Regions from separate parts of the Alteromonas macleodii ATCC 27126 genome, predicted to be linked through region 3. Evidence: predicted binding sites of a transcription regulator. Region 3 holds the regulator's gene; each other region holds the start of a gene.
The links. Region 3 encodes LexA, which represses DNA repair genes until DNA is damaged. Its sites were predicted from a motif close to TACTGTATNNNNATACAGTA; they were not measured.
Positions count from the first base shown of each region.

Region 1: MASE_RS17955 (YebG family protein) is a predicted target of LexA. The motif match lies at 4,964-4,983, and genes of this name have one in related genera.
Region 2: recN (DNA repair protein RecN) is a predicted target of LexA. The motif match lies at 3,069-3,088, and genes of this name have one in related genera.

Region 1 covers NC_018632.1:4,202,775-4,209,406, reverse strand. Annotated here, with positions in the region: gene MASE_RS17975 (sensor histidine kinase) at 1-433, shown strand, start outside; gene MASE_RS17970 (methyl-accepting chemotaxis protein) at 590-2,173, shown strand; gene MASE_RS17965 (ABC transporter permease) at 2,280-3,605, opposite strand; gene MASE_RS17960 (ABC transporter ATP-binding protein) at 3,605-4,408, opposite strand; gene MASE_RS17955 (YebG family protein) at 4,631-4,918, opposite strand; gene rpsF (30S ribosomal protein S6) at 5,165-5,566, shown strand; gene rpsR (30S ribosomal protein S18) at 5,578-5,805, shown strand; gene rplI (50S ribosomal protein L9) at 5,832-6,284, shown strand.
Region 2 covers NC_018632.1:1,520,915-1,527,546, reverse strand. Annotated here, with positions in the region: gene MASE_RS06550 (fatty acid cis/trans isomerase) at 1-992, shown strand, start outside; gene nadK (NAD(+) kinase) at 1,083-1,958, shown strand; gene dps (DNA starvation/stationary phase protection protein Dps) at 2,218-2,727, shown strand; gene recN (DNA repair protein RecN) at 3,130-4,815, shown strand; gene MASE_RS06530 (outer membrane protein assembly factor BamE) at 4,940-5,296, shown strand; gene tmpT (thiopurine S-methyltransferase) at 5,402-6,055, shown strand; gene MASE_RS06520 (DUF445 domain-containing protein) at 6,189-6,632, opposite strand, start outside.
Region 3 covers NC_018632.1:4,538,422-4,545,053, forward strand. Annotated here, with positions in the region: gene coxB (cytochrome c oxidase subunit II) at 1-721, opposite strand, end outside; gene lexA (transcriptional repressor LexA) at 1,304-1,930, opposite strand; gene MASE_RS19325 (COG1470 family protein) at 2,043-5,603, opposite strand; gene MASE_RS19330 (sensor domain-containing diguanylate cyclase) at 5,776-6,632, opposite strand, start outside.

The DNA of each region.
Region 1 (6,632 bases), 340 kb from region 3:
TAGTGCCATTGACGCCATGAACACGGTGATCAAGCTAACGAACAACCTGCACAGGTACAAAAACAAACTTAATGTAGAAGTACCCGATAAGGATGTCTATTTCCTTGGTAATGCAGGACAGATTCAGCAGGTGTTGGTTAACTTTGTGACCAATGCTATTTATGCAACACCAGAAGGGAAGTCCATAACACTAAAAGTGCAGCAAGATGACGAAAGCGCCATGCTTATCGTAGAAGACGAGGGTATTGGTATGTCGAAAGAAACACTGGATAGAATATTCACGCCCTTTTTTACAACTAAACCACCCGGCGAGGGAACAGGGTTGGGAATGTCTATTTCCATGACTATTGTTGAAGAGCACAACGGAAAGATAAATATCACTAGCGAAGAAGGAAAGGGTACGCGCGTTGCCGTTTTGTTACCTCTAGCCTAAAGTATAAAGTGCTTTCCTAAATAGCTGATAGAATATAGAATTTCTCTAATTTTTTCTTCCTGCTAGACAGAATTTGTTTATGTTCTAGTCTTAGGAGGTAAGCAACATTTCCTACGATTAACGGATGATTGCTTTGCTACATGGAGAAAGCACCCAATGAGAAATAATCAGCCAGTTACCCAGAAAGAGTACAAGTTTCCCGCACATCATCGTCTTATTTCATCTACCGATAAGCGCGGTGTAATCCAGCATTGTAATAGCGCATTTGTAGAAGCAAGTGGCTTCAGTCGTGAAGAACTCATGGGTAAAAATCACAACATTATCCGTCATCCAGATATGCCTGCTCCTGTGTTCAAAGAAATGTGGCGTACTTTGGAATCAGGGCAAAGCTGGATTGGGTTAGTTAAAAACAGAAGAAAAAATGGCGATCACTATTGGGTTTCGGCGTTTGTGACTCCCGTTTATGAAGGTAAATCAGTAGTAGGCTACGAATCTGTTCGAGTGCCGGCGTTAAATGACGAAATAGCACGCGCATCTAGTGTTTACGCCAGAATGCAGGAAGGAAAATCTGCGGTATCACCGATGTCGCGACTGGGGCAAGGGCTAATGCACATGGCGCCAGCAATATTGTTAAGCGCCCTACTTGTTTTAGTACTCGCGTTTACCCATGGTTGGGCAGCGGCAGGTATTGCGCTGCTTGGAGCTATAGTTTTAATGATTGCTCAAGAAGCCAAGACAAGAAAAGACTGGGGCGCGCTGCTTTCTCTTAGCCCAGAAAGCTACGCTAATGAAACGGTGGCACAAACCTACTTCCCAGACCCCCCTCACATAAGCCAAGCCAAACTTGCACTGGGGTGTGAACTTGCCAGAAATCGCACGGCATTAACCCGAATTAAAGATGCGTCAGCGGGGCTCGAATCAATTGCTAACACCACGCATCAACAAGCAGAAAGCACCAGTGCCGCGGTTGTTCAGCAAAATCAAGCTACACAGCAAATTGCGTCTGCGGTAACGCAAATGAGTCAAGCGATTCAAGAAGTTGCCGAACGAGTAGAAAGTAACGCAAAGAGCGCAAGGACAGCGGCATCTAATGTAGAGACAGGCAACCAAAAAGCAGAACAAGCCATGCAGGCGATTGTCGCCTTACGCGAGGCGGTTGAGTCTATCTCTACCACAGTGACAGAGTTGGCTCAGTCAACCAGCGATATTGGCGAAGCGGCCAATATCATCTCGACCATCGCTGAGCAAACTAACCTGTTAGCGCTTAATGCTGCGATCGAAGCTGCAAGGGCTGGCGAACAAGGAAGAGGTTTTGCGGTTGTTGCCGATGAGGTTCGTACTTTAGCTTCGAAAACTCGCGAATCGACCGATAAAATCCACAACATCATTAATGAATTGGCTGAGCGTTCTGATCGAGCTGTAAGGGTATCGACGGAAGGGCTAGCTTCAGCTGAGCACGGCAGCGCTATAGTAGAAGAAACCCGAGGTGCATTGTTTGAAATTAACAATGCAGTGAAAGGTATCGCTGATGCCACGGTAGAGATGTCTTCAGCGGTAGAAGAACAAAGCACGGTGGCAGAGCATATTAACCAGCAGTTAGTAGAAGTCGCTGACGGCGCGTCTGAAACCCAGCGTTCATCTGAAGCATCGCTTGCAGCAAGCCACGATTTGCGCGCAACGGTTAATCAGGTTCACGAGCTAATATTGCGTTTCAGTACAGATAAGCGAGTGGGAGAGTAATACTCTCTCCAGCTCGCTCCATTAAAAGACCTATTGCCTATTGGCGCACAGATGTGGGGCTAAATAGAATACTTAATACCCGAAATAACGCTATAGGCGTGGGTATTTATGAGTTCGCGTTTAGTCCCGCGTGTAGGCCGCGTCTGTAGGCCGCCACAGCGGGGAATAGTGAAACCAAGTATGTGCACCCCAGTATCAGTAAAATGATAATGACACTGCTTTGTCCAAACAGCGGGCTGCTCAAAAACAATCCATAGGTACTGCTTAACCAAGGTTTTAGTGCGCTCATAAGCCCAGCTACCAAGCCTAAACTCAGTGCGGCACTCACAATCGTAAGCAGCATCGCTTCAATCTGTATGAGTAGCAGTAAGGTAAACGGTCCTGCGCCTATAGTTCGTAAAACGGCGATTTCTTGATAACGCTCTCTCATCGTTGCCAGCAGCATAGTCGCAAGCCCAATTAGCGCGCAGATGACGATAAGACCGGAAAGGCCAAGCAATAGCGATTCAACATTTCCCATAATTTGCCAAAGTTCTGCGAGTGCCATGCCCGGTAGAATAGCCATTAGCGGCTCTTTTTTACTTTGATTAATTTGATACTGAAGCTGCAGTGCAGTTACCCGATGTTTAAGCCCCAGCATCACCACGGATACTGACTCAGGCGTAAACGCTTCGCTATTGTAAACTGCATGTTCTTTTGTATGCTCGTCATGCTCATGCTCATGCTCATGCTCATGCTCATGCTCTTGCGCCTTGTCAGCAGATTTACGGCCTAACATTGAGGTGGGGGAATGTTTAGGTCCTGTGTGGGCTTCTTCAAGTCCCTGTAGGGTAACGTATACGGCTTTATCTACGGGCGTACCGGTTTTCTTAACTATGCCTGAGATAGTGAAAGGGTGATCATCATGGTTGTTGAACGATACGCTACCCAGACCATGGGAAATAATAATCTTATCCCCTACCTTGTACCCCAATGATTTGGCGATATCTGCGCCAACAACGGTAGACAGTGGCTGCGTAAATGCCGAGCCTGCTGCCATTTCAAGTGATTGCATATCACCGTATTTAAAGTGGTCGAAAAAGCTGTTGGTCGTACCTACTACTCTAAAACCTCTGTGGGTATCACCCAAAGATAGTGGGATAAGCCACGATACCTGCTTGTTAGATTGAAGCGCCGCAATACTTTTATATTCAATACCTTTGGTGGGAGTGCCTATATTAAACACTGATGACAGGAGTAAATTAAGCTGTCCACTTGGTGCGCCAACAATAAGATCAACACCAGAAACGGTGCGCGTAAAACTGGTTTTAACTTGGGTGCGAATAATGTCCACGCACAAAAGTAAACTAATGCTGATGGTGATGCTTAAAAGTGTGAGGATTGCCGTTGTTTTCCTGCGCTTTAAGCTTTCAATAGCAATGGTACTTAGCATTACGCACGCTCCTGTGCTTTTGGGGCTTCATCGCCTCGCGTTTTTATGTGGTTTGTACTTGGGCTTAATTCACTCATGCTGCAGTGGCGGTCAAAATAACTCTCCATGGCTTTATCGTGACTAACAAAAATCATGGTGCTTTCACCTGCAACGTCTTTTAGCAGCGACATAAAACTATCTCTGGCATCGGTATCTAGGGCAGAGGTAGGTTCATCGACAATTAATAATTGTGGGTCGTTAATCAGTGCTCTGGCAATGGCAACGCGCTGCTGCTGACCAATACTCAATGCGTCAGCTTTCGCATGCAGCACGTGAGAAGGCAGCTGTAGCTTGTCCAGTAAATGACGAAGCTTTGCGTCTGATACTGTCTTGCTGACGTTTGTACTTGCAAAATACACCGCCGCATTAATGTTCTGTGCCACAGAAAGGTAGGGAATAAGATTAAATTGTTGAAAAACAACGCCGATATTGCGTGCTCTAAACTTGTCCCGCTGTCGGTTCGATAATGCGGAGAAAGGCTGCGCTAATAAGGCAATGTCGCCCTGAGTTGGAGTTAATGTTCCGCACAGCAAATTGAGCAATGTGCTCTTTCCGCTACCCGAAGGCCCTGAGAGAAAAACGTGCTCACCTTGCGAAACTTGCCACGCTTTAATGTCAATGATGGGGGGGCTTTCTTTGGTGTACGAAAACTGTAAATTGCTAACTTCAATCGCTGTATTGCGCTCTTTATTCACTGCGTTGTGCCCTTCAGACACTGCGTTGCGCTGGGAGTGAGTGCTATTTTTTTTATTGGTGGTATTCACGCTAAGCCCGACCTGTATTTACGTCTTATGTTCACATTAGCAAAAGCGACACGTCTGTTCACCCAGTTAAAAACCAGAGAAAACACATTGCCGCGTTGAGGTAATGTTATCAAATAACATTTTTGCGTATAGCTATGCTATCAGATCTCATCAGCCTAAAGCGGCAATTGCTCTTATTAATTGCTCATCATAACGACGCAAAAGAGAGGCGCGCCTAAATTATCAGCCGTTAGCTTGTAGCTTTACCACTTCTGCGCTTTCATCTTCTAATACGCTTTCTGCGGTAGCGCCTTTGAAAATCTTACTGATTTTATCTTTGTTTTTAGACAGCATGATGGTGAGCTCTTCCACTACGCTATCGTCTAGCTTGATGCCCTTCGCATGAATGTAGTCAGCAAGGTTATCTGCTGCATCGAGCATTTTGTCATACTGATCGGCTTCTTTTTTGTCGGTAGTTACCAATTTTTCTACCCCTTTGTGCGTAACAACATACTGTGTGGTAATGGCCATGGTAGGTCCCCTGTTTATTAAAGACACAAAAACTGTACAGTATTTTACTGTATAAATAAACAGTATTTTGATTAAATGTCTGAGCGTAGTGTTTGGGGAAAGGGCAAATGATTGTTCTAAAGGTGATTAATGCTTGTGCAATTAGTAACTGCTGCGTATAATGCGCGCCCTTACAGCCATCCCAATTCGTTCCTTGTCTCCATACAGTCGGCTGTACTGTCGAGGCTACAACCGTAAGGAGCTATAATGCGTCATTACGAAATCGTATTTATGGTTCACCCTGATCAGAGTGAACAAGTACCTGGTATGATCGAGCGTTATACCACAATCCTAAAGCAAGACGGTGGTCAGATTCATCGTTTAGAAGATTGGGGCCGTCGTCAACTGGCTTACCCAATTGAAAAGCTGCACAAAGCCCACTACGTACTAATCAATGCTGAAGCGTCTGCAGAAGCTGTTGATGAATTGGAAAATGCTTTCCGTTTCAACGACGTGATCCTACGTAACATGGTTATGCGCACTAAGACTGCTGTGACTGAGCCTTCTCCAATGATGAAAGAAGAGCCTCGTCGTGAGCGTCGTGACGATTCTGCTCCTCGCCAAGATCGCGCGGAAAAGAAAACTGAAACCACTGAAGACAACGCTTAAGGAGATCACCCATGGCTCGTTTTTTCAGACGTCGTAAGTTCTGCCGTTTCACTGCAGAAGGTGTGACTGAGATTGATTACAAAGATATCGCTACTCTTAAGAACTACATCACTGAGAGCGGTAAAATTGTCCCTAGCCGTATTACTGGTACAAGCGCAAAATATCAGCGTCAGCTGTCTTCTGCGATCAAGCGCGCACGTTTCCTTGCGTTGCTTCCGTACACTGATTCACACAAGTAATTTGGCGAATATAAGGGTTAGCTAAGATGAATATCATCCTACTAGATAAAATCGCCAACCTTGGCGGCCTGGGCGACCAAGTGACTGTTAAGTCTGGTTACGCTCGTAACTTCCTTTTCCCACAGGGTAAAGCGGTTCCTGCAACTAAAGACAACGTTGAAAAGTTCGAAGCACGTCGTGCTGAACTTGAAGCGAAAATTGCTGAGCAACTAGCTGCTGCTAACGCACGCGCTGAAAAAGTTGCTGAGCTTGCTGAAGTTACAATCGCAGCTCCTGCTGGTGACGAAGGTAAACTATTTGGCTCTGTTGGTACTCGTGACATCGCTGATGCAATCACTGCAGCTGGCGTTGAAGTACAAAAAGCAGAAGTTAAACTACCTACTGGTACTCTTCGTGAAACTGGTGAGTATGACATCGACTTACAACTTCACTCTGACGTTATCACTTCAATCAAAGTGATCATCATTGCTGAAGCGTAATCGCTGACGTATTTGAAAAAAGCCGCTCCTAGAGCGGCTTTTTTTTTGCTCTAAATTTTTGTTCGATACTTAAAGAACAATACCAATCCGCATAGATGATTGCCCACCCAGAAGGTGCTGGTAAGTTTCCTAGCAAAGCGTGGGAATGTAGGAATGGCCGTTGCTTTTTAAATTCCCATAGTGATGCTTGCCAAACCTTCCCGAAGGGCGAGTTAAAAATATCCCTACCCTCACTCCACGTCGCGACGCCTAATTAACGGTGGGTGTAAGCAAATATGTCCAGCGCCGACAAATGGCGTATTTTTGAGGTCCACTCATCTGCGATAAATAACGTTTTTTAAACGGCAT
Region 2 (6,632 bases), 1.6 Mb from region 3:
GAACCACCTTTTTGAACAATGAATTCAAAAATGAAGAGCATTTGAGTGTGTCGAGTATATGGGATGGCGACGGCGATAATACCAATGCCAGCTTAACCGTATTTCGTCATTTCGATAATGCCACAGTTGTTAAGGGGATGGTTGGCCAGCCCACTAAAACAGCATGGGTGATTGACTATGCCTTGTTAGAGCGCATTCACTATTTGCTTGTGGCTGGCTTTGATGTTTACGGCAATTATGGCCATCAGTTATTGACCCGTTTGTACATGGATTTCTTGCGCATGGAAGGTGAATCGAACTTCCTTAATCTGCTTCCTCCAACTACCCGCCATGACCTTCTCGACGATTGGTATCAAAACGCAAGCCCTGAACTTACCGATTATTTGGAAGGTGATATCAACAGTTTCGAACAACCTTCTGGCATAGCGTTCGAAACAGATAATCCTCAACAAGAACTTTATCAATTGTTATCGCAATACTTGGCTAAGGTTCAACCGAACGCCTCAACCTACAATAAACGTTTGCTATCAGCTGAACAGTTCGAAGCATTAGAGCGCTTAGATTCACTTCCTGCTCAACAAGCGACCTTGATGCCTGAAACTACCATGATTGTGATTCAAGACGACAAAAACCCAGACAACATTGATGTATTCACTGCCCTTAGAAATAGTGCGCATTACAATGTAAATAGCCTATTTGAAGAAGAGGAAAACCGGGAGCCTTCTAAAGATTCAATCACGCTAGTTCATGGTTTGTTGGGCAGTTACCCTGACGCATTCTGGTATATCAATGCCTCAGAAATAACGTCTTCGATTGAGAAGCTTAAATCTATTAAAAGCGAAGCCGATTACAAAGCCTTGCTCATCGATGTTGGCATGCGCCGAACCAACCCTAACTTTTGGGCGTTTAGTGATAAACTAATGCAATGGTCTAGCGAGCGCTATCCTATTGAAGGCGGTCTTCTCGACTATAATCGGTTAGAAGATCGCTAAACCTTGCGCTGTGTGCCGTTTAACGCTTTTCTTTTGTAAAAAACCTGTGCTAATGTCCAACCATTGGAAATGAAAGGACATTAGCATTCCATGCCCTATCAAACCGTTGCTTTAATTGGAAAACCTCAGCACGCTGCAACCCACGACAGCCTGAACATTCTTGCCGAATATTTATTGGCAAAAGGCTGTAAATTATTGGTTGAGGAAAGTATTGCTGAAGAACTTGAAACCGAAAACTTCAAAAGCTGTAACCTTGTCACTATTGGCAAAGAGGCTGACCTTGCCGTTGTGGTAGGCGGTGACGGCAGCATGCTTGGTGCAGCACGTGTGCTCGCTCGCTTTGACATTCACGTTGTCGGTGTAAACCGCGGAAATCTCGGCTTTTTAACTGATATCCACCCCGATGATATTGTTCAACAACTTGACCTTATCTTTAACGGTGAATGCGTAGTAGAAGAGCGCTTCTTACTTGAAGTAGAAGTTTATCGACACGAAAAGCTTAAAAGTAACAACTCTGCTGTAAACGAAGTGGTACTTCACCACGGAAAAGTTGCCCATATGATGGAATTTGAAATTTACATCGATGAGCAATTTGTATTCAGTCAGCGCAGCGACGGATTAATAGTAGCCACACCTACAGGTTCAACGGCTTACTCTTTATCAGCGGGCGGCCCTATTATTATGCCCAAGCTAGATGCACTTACGTTGGTACCCATGTTTCCTCACACACTGAGCAGCCGTCCAATCGTTGTTGATGCTGACAGTCAGGTATCGATGAAAGTATCAAAGGTTAATAGTGACTCGCTACAAGTGAGTTGCGATAGCCATATTGTTCTGCCGGTGCTACCTGGCGATGAAATTCGAATAAACAAAAGCGTAGACAAACTCCATCTTGTTCACCCTAAGGGCTACAGCTACTTCAATGTACTTCGTAAAAAGTTAGGTTGGGGTAGTAAGCTTTACTAACCTCCCTGCTCCATTTAGTTGATTCCATGTGCATTTATTACATAAGCCTGTAGCATTTTCTTGATTGCTACAGGCTTGAAAAATAAAGATTTTTTAATCTTCTCTAATTTCCTTAACGAAAACCAAGACTTATAGAAATATAAGTTTTCGGCATACCTGTTGCACCTATTACAACAAGTCGTCAGCACAAGGTCTTTGTTATTTGGCCTAAATGATGTTTCGCATCCCGCTGACTTATTTGCATTCAATAGGAGATATCATGAGTAACACCAATATCAAATTTACAGCCCCTGGAATGGATAACGATGCAGCTGCCAAAACAATCAAGGTATTGGATCAGCGATTGGTTGCACTATTAGATTTACAGTTAACGTTGAAGCACATTCACTGGAATGTAGTAGGACCAAATTTTATCGGTGTGCATAAAATGTTGGATCCGCAGGTAGATGCGGTACGCGAAATGACCGACACAATTGCAGAGCGAATTGCCACGTTAGGTGGCGTACCTAAAGGTACACCGAAAGCCATTGTTGAAGGTCGCAGCTGGAACGATTATGAGTTGGGTAAAGGTTTAGTACTTGACCACCTTAAGGCGCTGGATGCCGTATATGACGGTGTAAATGGTGACCATAGAAAAGCGTTAGAGCTTTTAGGTGAAATTGACCCAGTATCGGAAGATATGATCACCGGCCAACTTGCAGATTTAGAACAGTTCCAGTGGTTTGTGCGCGCGCACATTGAGTCTGGCAGCGGTGAGCTACAGCAATAATGTATAATTGCTGGTAAACCACATAGTCATTTGGACTACCTGCTATTTAATTGAAATTGAATTTTAAGGAGAGCTTACGCTCTCCTTTTTGCTATCAGGTTCTCTACTGCGTTGTGGAATTGTTTACCGCTAGCTTTTGAGTTATTCAGCTACTTAGCATTGAGCTAATTTACTACTGTATAACCACTGTAACGAACGCATCTAGCGCAGCCTATTATTAATGGGTTACTCATAACCACTCCTTTTTAAACGCTCTATACAATATTGATTTCTTTAAACTTTTCACAATCCACTTTAATTTTTAAGTAAAATATTTACGACTTAACTTTACACGGAAAAAATACTGTATATATTATCAGTTACTGTATATATCATCATGTTCAACTTTTTTCGAGTGTGGTTATGTTAGCGCATCTTTCTATTTCAAATTTTGCTGTTGTAAAACAATTATCGGTTCAACTGGAAAACGGGTTGACTGCTATAACCGGCGAAACCGGTGCTGGTAAATCCATCGCCATTGATGCTTTAAGTTTGTGCTTAGGCGAGCGCGCCGACGCAAATGCGGTGCGAAAAGGCAGCGCAAAAGCGGAGATCATTGCTCACTTTTCTCTAAACGGCAATGTATTAGCTAAAGCCTTCCTCGATGAACATGAGCTCACCTCAGATGAAGATGAGAATAGCTGCTTTATTCGCAGAGTTATTTCAAAGGAAGGCCGTTCAAAAGCTTTTATCAACGGTATTCCCGCCTCACTTCAGCAGTTAAAAGGCTTAGGCCAGTTTTTGTTGGCCATTCACGGTCAAAATACTCACCTACAGTTGCTGAAAGAAGACCACCAAAGGGAATTAGTTGATGGTTACGCTAAGCACGACGACATATTAGTGCAAGTTAGAGAAACCTACTCTCTTTGGCGTGATAAGCAGCGCACGTTAAAGGCGCTTCAAGAACAAGCCCAGCAGCGCGAAGACAGAATTCAGCTGTTAACTTATCAGGTTCAAGAACTTGATGAATTCGCCATTGAAGAGGGTGAATTTGAAGAGTTAGAAATAGAGCACAAACGCCTGAGTAACGGGCAAAGCCTTTTAGAGCAAGCACAGACCAGCGTATACAATTTATATGAAAGCGATGAAGGCAACGCATTGTCAGTTATACAAAGCAGTATTGAACGTTTAGGCGAACTAGAGGCGCACGACGCTAGTTTAACGCCAATCATTGCAATGCTTAATGATGCAGCAATTCAAGTAGAAGAAGCGGCAGGAGAGCTACGTAGCTACTGCGATCACTTAGAGATCGATCCACTTCGCTTACAGCAAGTTGAGGCGCGCTATGCGAAGGCGATGGAACTTGCCCGTAAACATACTGTGATGCCAGAGGGACTTTATCAGCATCACCAAGAGCTAGCCGCCGAATTCAATGCTTTATCGGAACAGGAAACACTGTTAGGTACGCTTGAAGGCGAAGTAGAAGAAGCACGAGCAACGTATTTAACCGCGACCAAAGCGCTTTCCGAGAGCAGGCAACGTGCTGCTGGTAAGCTAAGCGAAGATATTGAAGTGCAAATTCGCCAAATGAATATGCCCCACGCAAAAGTGGATATTCAGATTCAATACGACGAACTTAAGAAGCCGGTGAGCACAGGTCTAGATACCGTAGAATTTAAAGTGTCTACCAACCCTGGTCAAGATGCAGACAAATTAGAAAAAGTCGTATCAGGTGGTGAACTTTCTCGTATAGGACTGGCTATTCAGGTTATCGCGAGCGGCCATCACGCTACCCCTACTATGATTTTCGATGAAGTCGATACGGGCATTAGCGGCCCAACAGCATCAATCGTTGGCGGGCTTTTACGTAAATTAGGTAAACAATCGCAAGTAATGTGTGTTACCCATCTACCTCAAGTAGCGGCACAGGCACATAATCAATTGTTTGTTACCAAGCTTACCGACGGGGAAAGTACTGAAACCCAGATGTTGGCGCTGACTAAGCAAGACAGGATCGATGAGCTTGCAAGACTGTTAGCCGGTGATAAAGTAACCAAATCGGCGCTAGCGAATGCAAAAGAACTGCTTAAAAGCGCAGCATCGAACTAAAATGCAGTTGATTGGTCATAGTTGTCAATGTAGCATGCCTTCGCGCTTGCAATAAAACAGTCTCGAAATTCGCTTTAGCGAAGTTCATTGACACTAACAAAGGCAATACTGGACAAATTAACGCATGAAGTTGCAACACCTATTAGTAATTCTTGGTATCACACTAACATCAACCGCTTGCTCGAACTGGATTTATCGAATCGACGTTCCTCAAGGAAACTTCCTTGATCAAAGAGATGTGGAAAAGCTGCGCGTTGGAATGACAAAAGAACAAGTTATTTATGTACTAGGTAACCCTGTTGTTCAAGACTCATTCGACGATGACACTTGGTACTACGTTTACGATATGAAGCGCGGTATGAAAAAGCGTGGTGAAGATTTTCAAAAGCAAATGGTGATTAACTTTGTAGACAACAAAGTGACAACGGTTGAAGGTGACTTCGAGTTATCTGAAGACTTCAATACACCGCTTGATAACTAATTTTGTTTAAAAGGTAGCGTTTCTCGCTACCTTTTTTGTTTCTAATACCCTTCATAAAAACGCCTGTTTTTTTAGAGATATATCGCTTACCTACTTGAGGTTTATATGGAACATAGTTTTTGGCACAGTAAATGGCAAAAGAACGAGATTGGATTTCACGAACCTGAAGGGAATGCACTTTTAGTAAAGTATGCGTCTTTTCTGTTTGGCGACGATAGTCCTAGCACATCTTTAAAGCGCATTTTTGTACCACTATGTGGAAAGACCCGTGATATTGGTTGGTTACTGGCTCAAGGTTGTGAAGTGGTTGGTGCTGAGCTAAGCGAAGTGGCTATTATACAGCTGTTTGAAGAGCTAGGTGTAGAGCCTACCGTTACCACTACTTCCAACGGTAAAATTTACGCTAAAGACGGTTTAACCATTTACGTAGGTGATATCTTTAAACTTACATCAAGCGACTTAGGTGACGTTACGGGCATTTATGATAGAGCCGCTTTAGTCGCACTGCCTAGCCCGCTTCGCGAGCAATATGCTGCGCATTTAATGGCCATTACTCAATGCGCTCCCCAGCTAATCATTTCTTTCGAGTATGACCAGAATGAAATGGCCGGCCCTCCCTTTAGCGTAAACGAAAAAACCGTTGACGCTCTTTATTCAGTGGACTACAACATTCAAAGGTTAGAGCGCTCGGTGCTTGAAGGCGGTTTGAAAGGCAAAGTAGACGCTGATAATTTGGTATTTGCACTAACGGCGAAGTAGACTTTTTTAAAATTTGTTGCCAATAGAAAGCGTTGAAATGGTTGCTTTATAGTTTGCGTTTTAGCGCTGATTAACAGCGACACTTAAGCTATTCATACCCACACCAGCTAATGCGACTTGCTTAAATAAATGACTAGAGGCCAAGCAGGGCCTCTATGCCAAACAATATTGCACCTATCAACCCGCCTACGATCGTGCCGTTTATGCGAACTTTTTGAAGATCGCGGCCAATATTCAACTCTACCTGCTCAGCCATTTCACGTTCATCCCAGCTATTGATGGTGTCACGAATGTGACGGGTTAGAAATTCAGCCAACTCAGGCGCCATATATTTAGCCGCTTCTCCAATGTGCTTATTGAACGCTTTTGCTAGCTCACTGTCTTGCGTTAACGTAGTACCCAAATCTTTTAAAAGGCTCGACACCTTTGTTTCTGCTTTACCATTTTGCTGTTCAAGAGACGTTAAAAGCCATTGATGAAACTTGGCCCATGATTGCTGAACATACGCGTTTAACGCTGGGTCATTAGTAATTTTTTCCCGATAGCTGTTTACCTTTTTCTCCATTAACGGGCTGTG
Region 3 (6,632 bases):
CTTTACCACAAAGCTCTGCGCATTGTCCGCGATAAATACCCGGCTCATTCACCTTGGCCCAAGACTCGTTAATAAAGCCGGGGTTGGCATCTTTTTTCACGGCAAAGTCAGGAACCCACCAAGAGTGGATAACGTCGTCAGAGGTAATAAGAAAGCGTACTTTTTTCCCAGTAGGAATAACCAAGGGACGGTCAACTTCCAGCAGGTAGTTATCTGTTTTCTGGAATTTGTTCTCTATTTGCTCGCGCTGAGTGGCGAGTAAAGAATAAAACTCTACATCGCTATCCATGTACTTGTAATGCCATTTCCATTGAGAGCCTGTTACTAACACCGTCATGTCAGGCTCAGACGTGTCTTCCATAGCAATTAGAGTATTCGCTGCGGGTACCGCCATGAAGATAAGAATAAGGAAAGGAATAACGGTCCAAGCAATTTCGACCTTCACGTTTTCGTGAAAATTCGCTGGCTTGGCGCCACGGGACTTTCTATGTAGATACATTGAGGCGAACATCACGCCAAAAACTACAACCGCGATACCTACACAAATGAAGAACATCAACATATGGAGGTCGTATACCTGCCCACTGATGTCGGTAGCACCGCGTCTCAAATTAAGCGAAGAGGCTTCTTCGCTTGCTTCTTGCGCAAAAAGCAAAGGGGAAAAAAGCAAAATTGGTATACTAGAACACCATTTTGCGAAAACGGTCGTTAGTTGTTTCACTCAGCACCTCCGTAATGGCGTGGTCAAAGACGCTGATTAATTTGCGCGATGCCCTACCAAATGGTTTGCGAACGATTGACCCATAACCTCAACTTGTAAAACAAATTTAGAGTCATTGTTATTATTTTGTTAATCTCTGTATAAGAATTGCGCAATAATGTCGTGCCGTCTAGTCTTTTCTATTAAAAATTTAACGAAGTGGTTAATTTTTAATCATTTACTAAAATGGTCGCGGGGGATTTCACGTGCAAAAAGAGAAAGCCATTGCTGTGAGATGCCCTTGGAATCAAACAGGCATTTTGAACACGGGGTTAAAGTAAATGCTCGACTAACTAGTTAAGAAATCAATAAGTAATCGATTACTCAATGTCGATTTCAAACAAAATTCAAAATAAAAAATGGAAAATACTTGAAGCATTCATAGAAAGAATAACGTGAGTAATGATAAAAATAAGCGCGCAGAAAACCAACAGGTTTGCTGGGCAGGATAAAACCTAAGTTGGCAGATTGAAGAAAAAAACAGGAACAAAAGACATAAAAAAAGCGGCTAACGCGCCGCTTTTATACAAACAAGCTAAAATACTACATCCAGTCAGCGTTTCTGATCACACCCACCGCAATGCCTTCTATCGCAAAATGTTCAGTCGCCAAATCAACTTTTATTGGTGCAAACTCATCATTCTCAGCATGAAGCAATACTTCACGCCCGCGTTTCTCTAGACGCTTTACGGTGACGTCTTCATCGACACGCGCCACAACCACCTGACCGTTGTGTACATCAGTGGTGCGATGAACAGCGAGAAGATCACCGTCTAAAATACCAATGTCTTTCATGCTCATACCGTTAACGCGTAGCAAAAAGTCGGCATGGGGTTGAAACAGTGCAGGATCGACTTTGTAGTGCGATTCAACATGCTCTTGCGCCAAGATCGGCTCACCGGCTGCAACACGCCCAATTAACGGTAGGCCTTCTTCTTCTTGTGCGTCGTTATCAAGAGGGATATTGAGCTTAATGCCACGAGACGTACCAGGCAAAATTTCAATCACGCCTTTACGCGCCAATGCTTTCAAATGTTCCTCTGCTGCATTAGCAGAACGAAAGCCAAGCTGACGGGCTATTTCCGCACGAGTAGGCGGCATTCCCGTTTCTAACATGGTTGTTTTAATAAGTTCTAAAACTTCGGTTTGTCGAGCTGTGAGTGGGCGCATAAAAGACCTGTCTGTTCATACAGTTCCTGTAAGTATATACACCTAAAACTAAATAACAAGCACTTGCCGCGTCTTTTGCGATCTGCAATAGCCTACGACAAGTGCTTTCCTCTTATTTTACGAGAAGAGCCATGTTCGGGTTACTAATTTGTAACTCCAGCTCCCCATCACTATTTTGACGTGTGCGCATGCCTTCAACATTATCGAGCCCAAGTCCAGGGCTTTGCCACACCACATTGCCTTTATTATCAACCTCAACCACGCGATATGCGATGCTGTCATAATAATTGTACGAATAGTCATTCTCGTTAGGCTGGTAGATAGCGAGAATCGACTGATTAGACGACGTCGTTGGAACAGCCGCTATATACTGAGGGTAGAATGACGGTGCTATAGCGTCTTTGAGTTCTAATGCATCGCTCGCCACGTCATAAACATTGATGGTGTTGTAGTTTCTATTTAAACACGCAAATTCAAGTTCGCTATCACTATCAAAATTTACCGTGAGCAATTGGTCACAATTGGTTTCCAATTCATTCAATCCAACAAATTCACCATCCTGCATTTTATAGAGCTTGAGCGAACTATAGCCCCCAACAGCAAAATAATGCACACCGTCTTTTTCAGAGGCAGCAAGCGCATTAATTGAAAAATCGTTAATGATTGAGTCGATAAGCACCTGATTCTCGATATCAAACGCTTTAAGTCGATTGTTCTCAATAATAACTGCATCGGCGTAACTATCGTTATTTACGTCAATGGCTTCAATAAACGAAATTTCACTATTCTGATTATTGTTCAGTGTCCACTGAATAGCGTTATCTGTAAGTCTCACGACATTAAACGACGAACTATAATCCAGTGCCCCTATTAGTAACTCACCCACACCGTCATTGTTGTAGTCTGTAACGACCGGTTTGCTATAGTTATAGACATCTTCGCCAACCTCAGCACTTATCGCAAAGTTATCCTCTTTATCTACCGATAAAATCTGAATAGATGATTCGTAACTACTTGTATCGCTAACAAAGACGGCTCTTTCATCATTATCGCCATAAGGTGCCCAACCCGCGGCATGATATCTACTCGCGCGCGGCGCACCTTTTATATCTGACAAGGCATATTCACCGTTGGCATCTTGTTGCGCTACTAAAATTTGGTTCTCACCAGTCCAAATAATGTCGTCCACATTGTCATTGTCTAAATCGTCAATGAGAAGTGACATGCCACTGTAAGTGTTGTGGTTAAGAGCCCACTGCTCAGAGATTTGTCCCGCTTCTAATGCAAAACCTCTAACTTGTCCCCACTGACACTCGGAGACAACCACTATTCCTTCTGTAGCTGGGCTTTCTTTACTATAGGCGATATCACAAATGTCACCATGTTCCGCCGTTGCCAAACTGCTTTTCGATACTGCTGAGTAGATTGAGATATCATTCCAACTATCGGCACCGATGATTTCATCTACACCATCGTTATTCATATCACCCAGCACAACAAATGCGTCGCTGAACCCGCTACCGTATAGCCATTGGTTGGCACCGCTTTCGATATCAAATACATAACCATTGTTCGTTACCATTTCTATCGATGCGTCATCATCTACGTTACCAAAAGAAAGGTTATTGACGCCGTCAATATCGTACTGTTGCAACTGCTCACCTGTGCGAACATCTACAATGGCAATAGAAGTCGCATTGTAATATTCGCTCCCATATAAATAAGCAACTTCATCAACTCCGTCACCATTGATGTCGTAAAATAAGCCAGAAATAATACTATCTTCAATAATAAACACCGCTTCTGCGTTACTTTCGCGGTCTTTTATTACAGACAATCCCTGTTGAGTAAGAAGGTAGATTTCATCATTATTGTCACCATCAACATCTTGGGTATGCACGCTTCTAATTTCGCCTTTAGTTGGCAGTTTATACGGATACACATAGGTATTTTTAAGCGTATTGCCTTCTAGCGAAAATGCGCCCACGTTGCGAGCATTTACCGTGATAAGTTCACTTACACCATTGGTCGAAGCAATAGCAAAGCCGTGATTATAAATTGGTGTCATCACAGTAGTACGAGCATAAGCCGGGGCCTTGTCCGCATAAGAAGTGATTTCGAGCGTTTGTTGGGATTCAGTTCCGTCTAAGCTAGCGAAACTAAACATATAAGTTTGAGCGTTGAAAAGTTGATTCGCAGGTACATTCCAGGTCATCAGACCTTCCGCATTTAACGAAGCACCGGGAGGCGCTGAAATAAGCTCTCCCGCGACGTCATCGTCAACTCTGTCTGGGTCACTCATCGATACGGTAAACTCTACGTATCCGCCCGCAGTTACTACTTCAGGCATATTCGATGCAGTGAGCGTCATAGGAGAATTGCCGATCTCAACGAAAGTAGGCTGGGATTCGACAACGTTAATACCGTCTGACACCACCATGGTAACTTTAACTTCATCACCGAAGACTGCGCTGTAAGGTGGCAGCGTGGTACCATTAACATCGTCAAGGACTACACCATTTACATACCAGCGAAACGAAATCACCAGCTCTGAGTCGGGAGTATCTGAATCATGATAGTAGCCAGGCTCAACGGTGACTTCATCTGTGGTATAGACAGTCTCATAGGCATAGTAATAAGGCTGATTCACTACAGGAGGTACGGATATCGCATCGATATCTGAAAGCGCAAGGCCAGTATGATTTCCGCTGGCAAACGCTGTTAGATTATTAAAGTATACACCTACATCGTAAATATCATCGCCGTTGTTATCTTCGCCATAGCGAACTGCGCCATCAATAACGTCAATTCCAGCCGTTTTATCTCCTTTTACGACCAGCGAGCCAGATGACGAATAGGGAAGGTCGCCCTGATCAGAAGAATATGCAAAGTCCAATTTGCCTTTAGACGCAATGTAGATTGAACCATTAAGTTCAGACACGAAGGTGTTGTTTGTCACCCCTTCTGCTGATGTGCCACTGACCTTGTAAGTTTCACCATTGTGCGTGACAGTAAGATACTGCCTCGTCTCTTCATAAAACGTACCTGTTTGTGGGCGATAGCGAAAATCAACACTTAAGTAGCCTTTTAATGTTGTGCGCACGCCACCGTCTAGCATAGACAAAGTAGTGAAATAAGACGTTACTTCGGAGCTGTTTTCACCTGCGTCAGTAATAACTAGCGAAAATTGTCCGTCATACCGAGTGGAGTCGTAATATTGAATGCACTGATCATAATCTACAGTAATCGTTCCTGTACCCATGTCTTCATCAAGCTTACCTGAGTATGTTACTGATCCTGATTCATAGCACTCGGTCGTACCTTCAACGTTGCCGTTCTCATCTAGGAAGGTGTAGATATCATATTGATCTACATAGGGTGAGCCACTTGTATGGTCACCAAAGAGCGTGATGTAAACCTCTTGTACTGCGCTGATATCCACAGTAGAGACTTTCGTTTCTCCACTGTAGTTCGCATCAGCATAGGTGGTTGCCGCCGAGTTTAGTCGTGACTCTGAGTAATCTAAAGGATTTGATAAAATTTCTAGTGCTGTCGGCTCAGGTGGAGGTGGTGGGTTTGTAGGTGGAGAAGAATCAGAGTCACCTCCACCACCACACGCAGTTAGAGCTAAAAGAGAAAAAAGGCCAGAAAAACCCAAGCGCGAAGTTTTCATACATCGTCCCTGATTTAAAAGGCATGTCGGCTTTTTAGTTAAAAGCTCAAAACAAGCCTAATTATTAAGTTTAACAAAATATTCGTTTTTTATAACTTAACTTTATCAATCTAGCAACAGCGCCTTGAGCGTATACGCTTATATTTAATGTAGGCGAAGCCACGTACTATTATTATTCATCCCATACGACTTGGTTTCTGCCCTGCTCCTTGGCTCTGTACAGCGCCTTGTCAGCAAGCGATAAGAGGGCGCTGAAATCCGCCTCAAAGGTGTCTTTGATAAATGTTGCGCCGATGCTGATCGATAAATTCATCGTGTCTGTCTTGTAGGTCACCCTTCCTTCTTCAACAGCAATGCGCAGTGCTTCTAGCTGCCTATGGATCTCTTCTTTCTTGTCACCTATCATGACTATTGCAAACTCTTCTCCTCCTAATCGAGCCACGACATTTGGCGCTTGATTATGTTTAGCTATTTTTCTCGCAACAGCAATAAGCGCCTGATCTCCAGCATCGTGACCGTAGGTATCGTTTACTTTTTTGAAGTGATCAATATCGACGATAGCAACACATCCTCGACAATGTTGTTTTGAAAATGAGATGCACTCGTCAAGGAACGCGCGTCGGTTATAAAGGCCCGTTAAAGAATCAGTCATCGCCAAATGCCTAAGCTTCTCTTCAGCAACGGCTCGGGCTTCCTCAAGCTCTACTGCGTAGAACAAGCCAGCCAAAGCATCTAAAAAGGGCTGTAGAAACTCAGCATCTTCGTCAGTGTAGGTATCAAACTTATTCGCTAAACCGACCATTCCCACTACTTTATCTTTCACTTTTATTGGTAGGCCTAAAAATCGGCTAATGCGCGGATGACCGTGCGGAACACCTTTGGAATTAGGGTGACTGTTTGGCGCATTACTAATGGTAACTTCTCCCGTTAAAATTGAGGTTCCAAAAAGGTTATCGAAGTTGCTAAAGTAGAGGTTTCGTTTTTTGTACTCTGCATATTGAGAAAAGCTACTGTTATCCCAAACAATTT